Linked DNA regions of Arthrobacter sp. ERGS1:01. The protein of the gene in region 2 interacts with the protein of the main gene of each other region in a pairwise test. Links are inferred from orthologs where the notes say so. Each region holds a gene or a part of one and is shown on either strand. Other genes may lie near its edges.

Region 1 (3,247 bases), 590 kb from region 2 along the record:
CAGGGGCACCGGGCGCGTGTCGGGGCCGACGTCGCCCTGGAGGCGGCGCAGCACGGCGCGCGGCACAAAGTCGGCCACGTCCCCACCCAGCGAGTGGACCTCCTTGATGAGCGTGGAGGACAGGTGCAGGTAGCGGCTGTCGCCGGGCAGGAACACGGTCTCCACCCCGGAAAGCTGCCGGTTCATGGTGGCCATGGGCAGCTCGTAGTCGAAGTCCGACGACGACCGCAGCCCCTTGACGATGGCGGACACCCCGCGCGCGTGGCAGTAATCGGAGAGCAGCCCCTCCCCCATCGGTTCCACGACGATCCCTGACAGCGCCGAGAAAGTCGTCCGCGCCATTTCGAGGCGCTCGTTCAACGTGAACCTGTACTTCTTGGCATAGTTGGTGGACACCGCCACGATGACCTCGTCAAAGAGGCCGGTGGCTCGGGCTATGACTTCAATGTGTCCCTTGTGGATGGGGTCAAAGGATCCGGGGCATACGGCGCGTCGCATAGGCACGAATCTATCCGATGAACGGAGCCAAAACATGCCGTTTGACCTCATGTCGGTTCCATTACGTTGCGTACTGGCGGGTAACCGTTGACTGCCCGCATGCGGCCCCGTGTGGCGGCGGGTAACGTATTCAAGGACGTACATCCGTCAGGGATCCCTTCTAAGGCGGTACCGGAGCGCCGGCGTCGTCGGAGAGAACGGTCCACACATCAAAGGAGCAGCAAATGAGCACGCCATGGCAGCGCACGGCGGAGGGCGCAAACCTTTTGGGACCCGACGGCTCCCTGGCGGTGACCATTTTCGAGGAGATCACCACACTGGCGGGCCGGCACGGCGCGATCAACCTGGGCCAGGGATTCCCCGACGAGGATGGCCCGGCCGAGCTGAACAGGATCGCCCGGGAGGCCATTGCCGCCGGCCACAACCAGTACGCCCCCGGCAAGGGAATCCTTGAGCTGCGCACGGCCGTCGCCGAACACCAGGAACGCTTCTACGGGCTCACCCCGGACCCGGAAACCGAGGTCATCATCAGTACGGGCGCCACGGAAGCCATCGCATCCGCCGTCCTGTCGCTGGCGGGCGCCGGGGACGAGGTGCTCACCTTTGAGCCGTTCTACGATTCCTACGGCGCCATGATCGGCCTCAGTGGGGCCACCCACACCACGGCCGCACTCCTGGCCCCGGACTTCATGCCGGACCTGGCCACGCTGGAGAACAGCTTCAGCCCGCGCACCAGGATGGTCATCATCAACAACCCGCACAACCCGACGGGCGCCATGTTCCCCGTGGAGGTGCTGGCCGAGGTAGTGCGCCTGGCCATCAAGTACGACGCCGTGATCCTCACCGACGAGGTCTACGAGCACCTCACGTTTGGTCCCCGGCACATACCCGTGGCCACGCTTCCCGGTGCCGCCGACCGCACGCTGACCATTTCCTCGGCCGGCAAGACGTTCTCCTTCACGGGCTGGAAGATCGGCTGGATGTCCGGCCCCGCCGAACTGGTGGCCGCCGCCCGCACCGTCAAACAGTTCCTGACGTACTCCTCAGGCACGCCGTTCCAGACGGCCATTGCCGCCGGCCTGCGTATGGACACCGAATTCTTCACCGGCGCGGCCGCCACGCTCAAGCGCAAGCGCGACATCCTCAGCGAAGGCCTCCGGGCGGCGGGCCTGGAGGTACTGCCCTCACAGGGCACGTATTTCATCAACGCCGACACCTCCGCGCTCGGCATCACCGACGCGACCGCCCTGGCCCGCCGCCTTCCCGAACTCATTGGCGTGGCCGCCATCCCGGTCCCCGTTTTCTGCCACCCGGACGGCGCCCAGCGGACGCGATCACTGCTCCGCTTCGCGTTCTGCAAGAAGGAATCGCTGCTCAACGAGGCCGCCGAGCGCCTCGCCACCCTGCGGGGGAAGCTCTGATGGCGCTGGCCAGCAGGTTCCTGCGCACCAGCGGCGTCCACGCCACCCTGGACAAGGATCCGTGGCACGAGGACGCGTTCGTGCTCAGCATCGACAACGCCGAACAATCCCAGGTGAACCTGGCCCACCCGGAAGATGTGTTCTACGAATACCTGCGCCGGATCGCCAACGCCGTGGACCTGGTGAAGCCCGCCGGGGAACCGATCACGGCCCTGCACCTTGGCGCCGGCGCCCTGACCCTGGCCCGCTACATCCAGGCCACCCGTCCCGGTTCCGTCCAGCACGCGGTGGAGCTGGAGCGGGAACTGCTCGATTTTGTCCTTGAGCACCTGCCCATGCCGGCCGGCACCGATCTGACCAGCCATGTGGGCGACGCCCGCGAGGCGCTCGGTGAGCTTCCCGAGGGACTCTTGTTCGACGTCGTCATCCTGGACATCTTCAGCGGTCCCGAGGCGCCCGCCCACCTGGCATGCACCGAGTTCTACCGCGAGGCGGCAGCCGTGCTGGCGCCGGGCGGCGTGCTGGCCGTCAACGTGGGAGACGAGCCCGGATTCACGCTGGTGAGCAGCCAGACGCAGGCGCTGCGCGAGGCCATGAACGGGGTGGCCGCCTACGGCACCACCAATCTGTTCACGCGGCGCTACCCGGGCAACGTCATCCTGCTGGGCCGGGCCGAGGGCTGGCCGTCCGAATGGTCGACCGCGCTGCTGGCAGCCGGCCCGCACCCCGGAACAGTACTGTCCGGCATCGAACTGGACGAGCTCGCCGGATAGCGAGTGGCCGGCGCGGCAACGATCCGGCACTTCCCAACGGGGAGGCGGTCACGGTTCGTGGCGGGAAAGGACCGCCAGTTCGGCCACAAACGAGCTCGTTTTTCCGCCCAGCGGCGAGAAGAAGCCCTGGTCGGCTGCTTCGACGTCTCGGGTGGCTCGCTGGGCGCACCCCATGCCCGCCTCCGTGGCAAACAGCACCCGGGCGCGTCCGTCGCTGGGATGGTGGTCCCGTCTGATCAGCTGCTTGGCTTCGAGGGCGCGAAGAACCTGGGAGGTCATCATGCGGTCCGTGGCCGCGAACTCGGCCAACTCCGTCTGGGTAATGAGCTGCCCGCCGTTATGGGCCTGCATCCATACCAGGGAGGCCAGCAGGACATACTGGACATGCGTGAGGTCGTGGGTCTTGAGCGCCGCCCGCATGACCGCCTGCCACCGATTCGTCACCTGCCACAGCGCCAGGCCCGGGCTTTGGGCTGCAGTCTCGAAGCGGCTACCCAGATCCGGTTCAGCCACGCAGGCCGCTCTCGGCGCTGGCAAAGAGTTCGGCCATGGTGG
Region 2 (3,793 bases):
AAAGTGTTCGGCCAAATCACGTTCGGAGGGAAGTTGCGCTCCCGCCTTTGAATGGTGGGTCAGGTAGCCGCGCAACAGTTCGCGAAGCTGCACATGTACGGAGACCGTGGACTCGCGTTCGAGCCGGCCGGGGACGTCGCTTGCCGGCGGCAGTAAATAGCCCATGAAACTCCTTAAGTGACCATAGACAGCCTAAAACACGACTACTCTCAATACGTAAAGCATCTTTTGACCAAGGAGTTAGCAATGTACACCCGGAAAGCCACGATCGCGGCAAGTGTGGGCTTGCACGCCCGGCCTGCCGCAGTCTTTGTCCGTGCCGTCAACCAGACCGGCCTGCCCGTCACCCTCGCCAAGGAGGGCCTGACGCCGGTGGATGGCCGCTCACTGTTGGAGGTCATGACGGCGGACTTCCTGTGTGGCACCGAGGTGGAGCTTGCGGTGAATTCCGCCGAGTTCGACGACGCCGTGGTCCGGGAAGCGGTGGACCGCCTTGCGGAGCTGCTGTGCACCGACCTGACCGACCCCGCGTAGGGCCAGCTGCGGCCACAACAAACCCGGACACAGCAAAAGGGACTGCCCACTACTTTTCAGTAGTGGGCAGTCCCTTTTGCTATTGGCACCAACGGAAGCTTGTCCGCCAAGGCCTAGTGCGCGTGGTCACCGCGGCTGTATTCGTAAACCCAGCCGATGAGGGCGATCGCGGCAAGGCCGGCGCCGATGAACAGGATCCACCAGCCGACAGCCAGGCCGAGGAACCCGGTGGCGCATGCCAGGCCGAGGACCAGCGGCCACCAGCTCCAGGGGCTGAAGTGGCCCTGCTCGCCGGAACCCTCATGGATTTCGGCGTCGACCCGGTCCTCGGGACGCGGTCCCACACGGTTGCCCGTGTAGTGCAGGTAGATGCCGATCATCAGAACCAGGCCGGCAACCAAGTAGATCCCCAGGTAACCGACGTGCTCGTGCCACTGGACCATGAATCCGTAAACCGTGGCGACGGGGATGAAGAACACACCCATCAGGATGAAGAACCAGGCTTCAATTTTCACTTGCCAGCTCCCTTCGATGCTGCGGCCACGGGTGCCGGCTGGTAGTGCGGGGCCAGCTCGGGATGGTGAAGATCCAGGGCGGGTCGCTCGGAACGGATGCGCGGCAGCGAGGTGAAGTTGTGACGCGGCGGCGGGCAGGAGGTTGCCCACTCGAGTGAGGCACCGAAGCCCCACGGATCGTCAACTTCGACCTTCTTGCCGTTGCGCCAGGTGATGTAGACGTTCCAGAACCACGGGATCATGGACGCGCCGAGCACGAACGAGGAAATCGTGGAGAACTGGTTCATCCAGGTGAAACCATCCTGGGGCATGTAGTCGGCGTAGCGACGCGGCATGCCCAGGACACCGAGCCAGTGCTGGATCAGGAACGTGCCGTGGAAGCCGAGGAACAGCATCCAGAAGTGGATCTTGCCGAGGCGTTCGTTGAGCATGCGCCCGGTGAACTTGGGCCACCAGAAGTAGAAGCCGGCGAACATGGCGAACACCACGGTGCCGAACACCACGTAGTGGAAGTGGGCGACCACAAAGTACGTGTCCGAGACGTGGAAGTCCAACGGCGGGGACGCCAGGATGATGCCGGTCAGGCCACCGAAGAGGAACGTCACCAGGAAGCCGAGGCTCCACAGCATGGGTGTCTCAAAGGTGAGCGAACCGCGCCACATGGTGCCGATCCAGTTGAAGAACTTCACACCGGTGGGCACCGCGATCAGCATCGTCATGAAGGAGAAGAACGGCAGCAGTACCTGGCCGGTGACGTACATGTGGTGGGCCCACACGGTCACGGACAGGGCGGCGATGGCGATCGTTGCAAAGACCAGGCCCTTGTAGCCAAAGATCGGCTTTCGACTGAAGACCGGGAAGATCTCCGAGACGATGCCGAAGAACGGCAGCGCAATGATGTACACCTCGGGGTGGCCGAAGAACCAGAACAAGTGCTGCCACAGCATGGCGCCACCATTTTCCGGATCGAAGATATGCGCCCCGAAACGGCGGTCGGCACCCAGTGCGAACAGTGCGGCAGCCAGCGGCGGGAACGCCATCAGGACCAGGATGGCCGTAACCAGCGTGTTCCAGGTGAAGATCGGCATGCGCCACATGGTCATGCCGGGGGCACGCAGGCAGATGATGGTGGTGATGAAGTTGACGGAACCAAGGATGGTACCGAAACCCGACAGGGCCAGGCCAAACACCCACAAGTCGCCACCGACGCCGGGGCTGAAGGTGGTGTTGGACAGCGGCGCGTAAGCGAACCAGCCGAAGGCGGCAGCACCCTGGGGGGTGATGAAGCCGGAGACGGCGATGGTGCTGCCGAACAGGAAGAACCAGAAGGCCAGTGCGTTCAGTCGCGGGAACGCGACGTCGGGGGCACCGATTTGCAACGGCATGATGACGTTGGCGAAGCCGGCGAACAGCGGCGTTGCAAACATCAGCAACATGATCGTGCCGTGCATGGTGAACAGCTGGTTGTACTGGTCCTTGGTCTGCAGGATCTGCATACCGGGCTCAAACAGCTCCGCGCGGATGATCAGCGCCATGACGCCGCCCACGCAGAAGAAGATGAACGATGCGATCAGGTACATGTACCCGATCGTCTTGTGGTCGGTGGAGGTGATCCAGTTGACGACGATGCGTCCCTTGGATACGGGAACCACCCTTGGTGCAGCCGAATTCACTTCGGTTGCCGAGTACTCGAGCGTAGACACTTTCCTCTTCCCCCTACTTCTCTAGGAGATCAGGGTTGCGGTCGTACTTCGCACCCAGTGATCCGGTCTGGCCCTTTGCCTTCAAGGCAACGAGGTGGGCGTCAAATTCTGCCTGGGTCACTACCTTGACGCGGAAGAGCATTTCGGAGTGGTATTCGCCACACAGCTCAGCACACTTGCCGTCGTACGTGCCAAGGGCAGTAGGCGTCAGCGTCATGTAGTTTGTCTTGCCCGGAAGCATGTCCTTCTTGTCCAGGAAGGCCGGAACCCAGAAGGAGTGGATGACATCGCGGGAGTTCAGCTGCAGCTCAACGCTGCGGTTGACGGGCAAGTACAAGGTGGGAAGCGTGGACTTGTCGAACGTCTTGCCGTCCAACTGCGCCTGGACGCCGGTGTCGTACACGGCTTCCTTGACGTCGTTGCCCTGCAAGTAGTTGAAGTCCCACGACCACTGCTTGCCGCGGACGTCGATGGTGACGTCGGGGTTGGCCACGCGGGCGTTGATGGACTGCTGCTGGGTGTCGGTGAAGTGGAAGAACACCAGCACCATGAACAAAGGCACCAACACATAAAAAACCTCCAACGGGAGGTTATAGCTTGTCTGACGCGGGAAGCCGGTGGCACCCTTGCGACGACGGTAGGCGATGATGCACCAAATGATCAGACCCCACGTGATAAGGCCGATGATCAGTACGGTGATCCAGGTATTAACCCACAGATCAATGATCCCCGCCGTGTGGTTGGTCGTTTCACGCGTGGATGGCAACCAGCCATTTTTACTCTCTGCCGTACATCCAGACAAAGCTAACGCTCCGGCAATCGCCAGCCCCGCGATGGGGATGACTTTTGCGCGTCGGCTGCCGGTTCGGTCCTGCGAACTCACAGACGGCCCTTCCTCTTGTTACTGCGCACCGTGCCGGCTGTGAGCCTCCGGTGCGAATGGGGTTTTACTACTCGATGTAGAGCTTACCGCTAGAGCACGCAAAAAGCGTACAAAACCCACCGTGCGTCGGCAGCAAAAAACTTGGATCTGCCGGTGGC

What was found. Proteins that work in one complex are often made in the same cells at the same time.
Region 1: the proteins of ctaD (region 2) and AL755_RS14875 interact in binary tests that used the Escherichia coli proteins (3 or more experiments, as listed by UniProt). The link is inferred for Arthrobacter sp. ERGS1:01 from one-to-one orthologs.

Annotation. Positions count from the first base shown.
Region 1 is NZ_CP012479.1:2,408,866-2,412,112, forward strand. Bases 1-2,820 are described here. They hold AL755_RS14875 (aminotransferase class I/II-fold pyridoxal phosphate-dependent enzyme), read left to right. Parts: upstream 1-722; coding sequence 723-1,919; downstream 1,920-2,820. Other genes in these bases: coaD (pantetheine-phosphate adenylyltransferase), read right to left, coding at 1-498; AL755_RS14880 (spermidine synthase), read left to right, coding at 1,919-2,692; AL755_RS14885 (MarR family winged helix-turn-helix transcriptional regulator), read right to left, coding at 2,741-2,820. In the rest of the region: more of AL755_RS14885, read right to left, coding at 2,821-3,205; AL755_RS14890 (polyketide cyclase), read right to left, coding at 3,198-3,247. UniProt on the Escherichia coli protein: Shows aminotransferase activity with methionine and histidine as substrates, and to a lesser extent also with phenylalanine.
Region 2 is NZ_CP012479.1:1,821,195-1,824,987, forward strand. What follows is about bases 400-3,338. They hold ctaD (aa3-type cytochrome oxidase subunit I), read right to left. Parts: upstream 2,753-3,338; coding sequence 1,046-2,752; downstream 400-1,045. Other genes in these bases: AL755_RS12120 (HPr family phosphocarrier protein), read left to right, coding at 400-534; AL755_RS12125 (cytochrome c oxidase subunit 4), read right to left, coding at 648-1,049; ctaC (aa3-type cytochrome oxidase subunit II), read right to left, coding at 2,766-3,338. In the rest of the region: more of AL755_RS12120, read left to right, coding at 247-399; more of ctaC, read right to left, coding at 3,339-3,635. UniProt on the Escherichia coli protein: Cytochrome bo(3) ubiquinol oxidase is the terminal enzyme in the aerobic respiratory chain of E.coli that predominates when cells are grown at high aeration.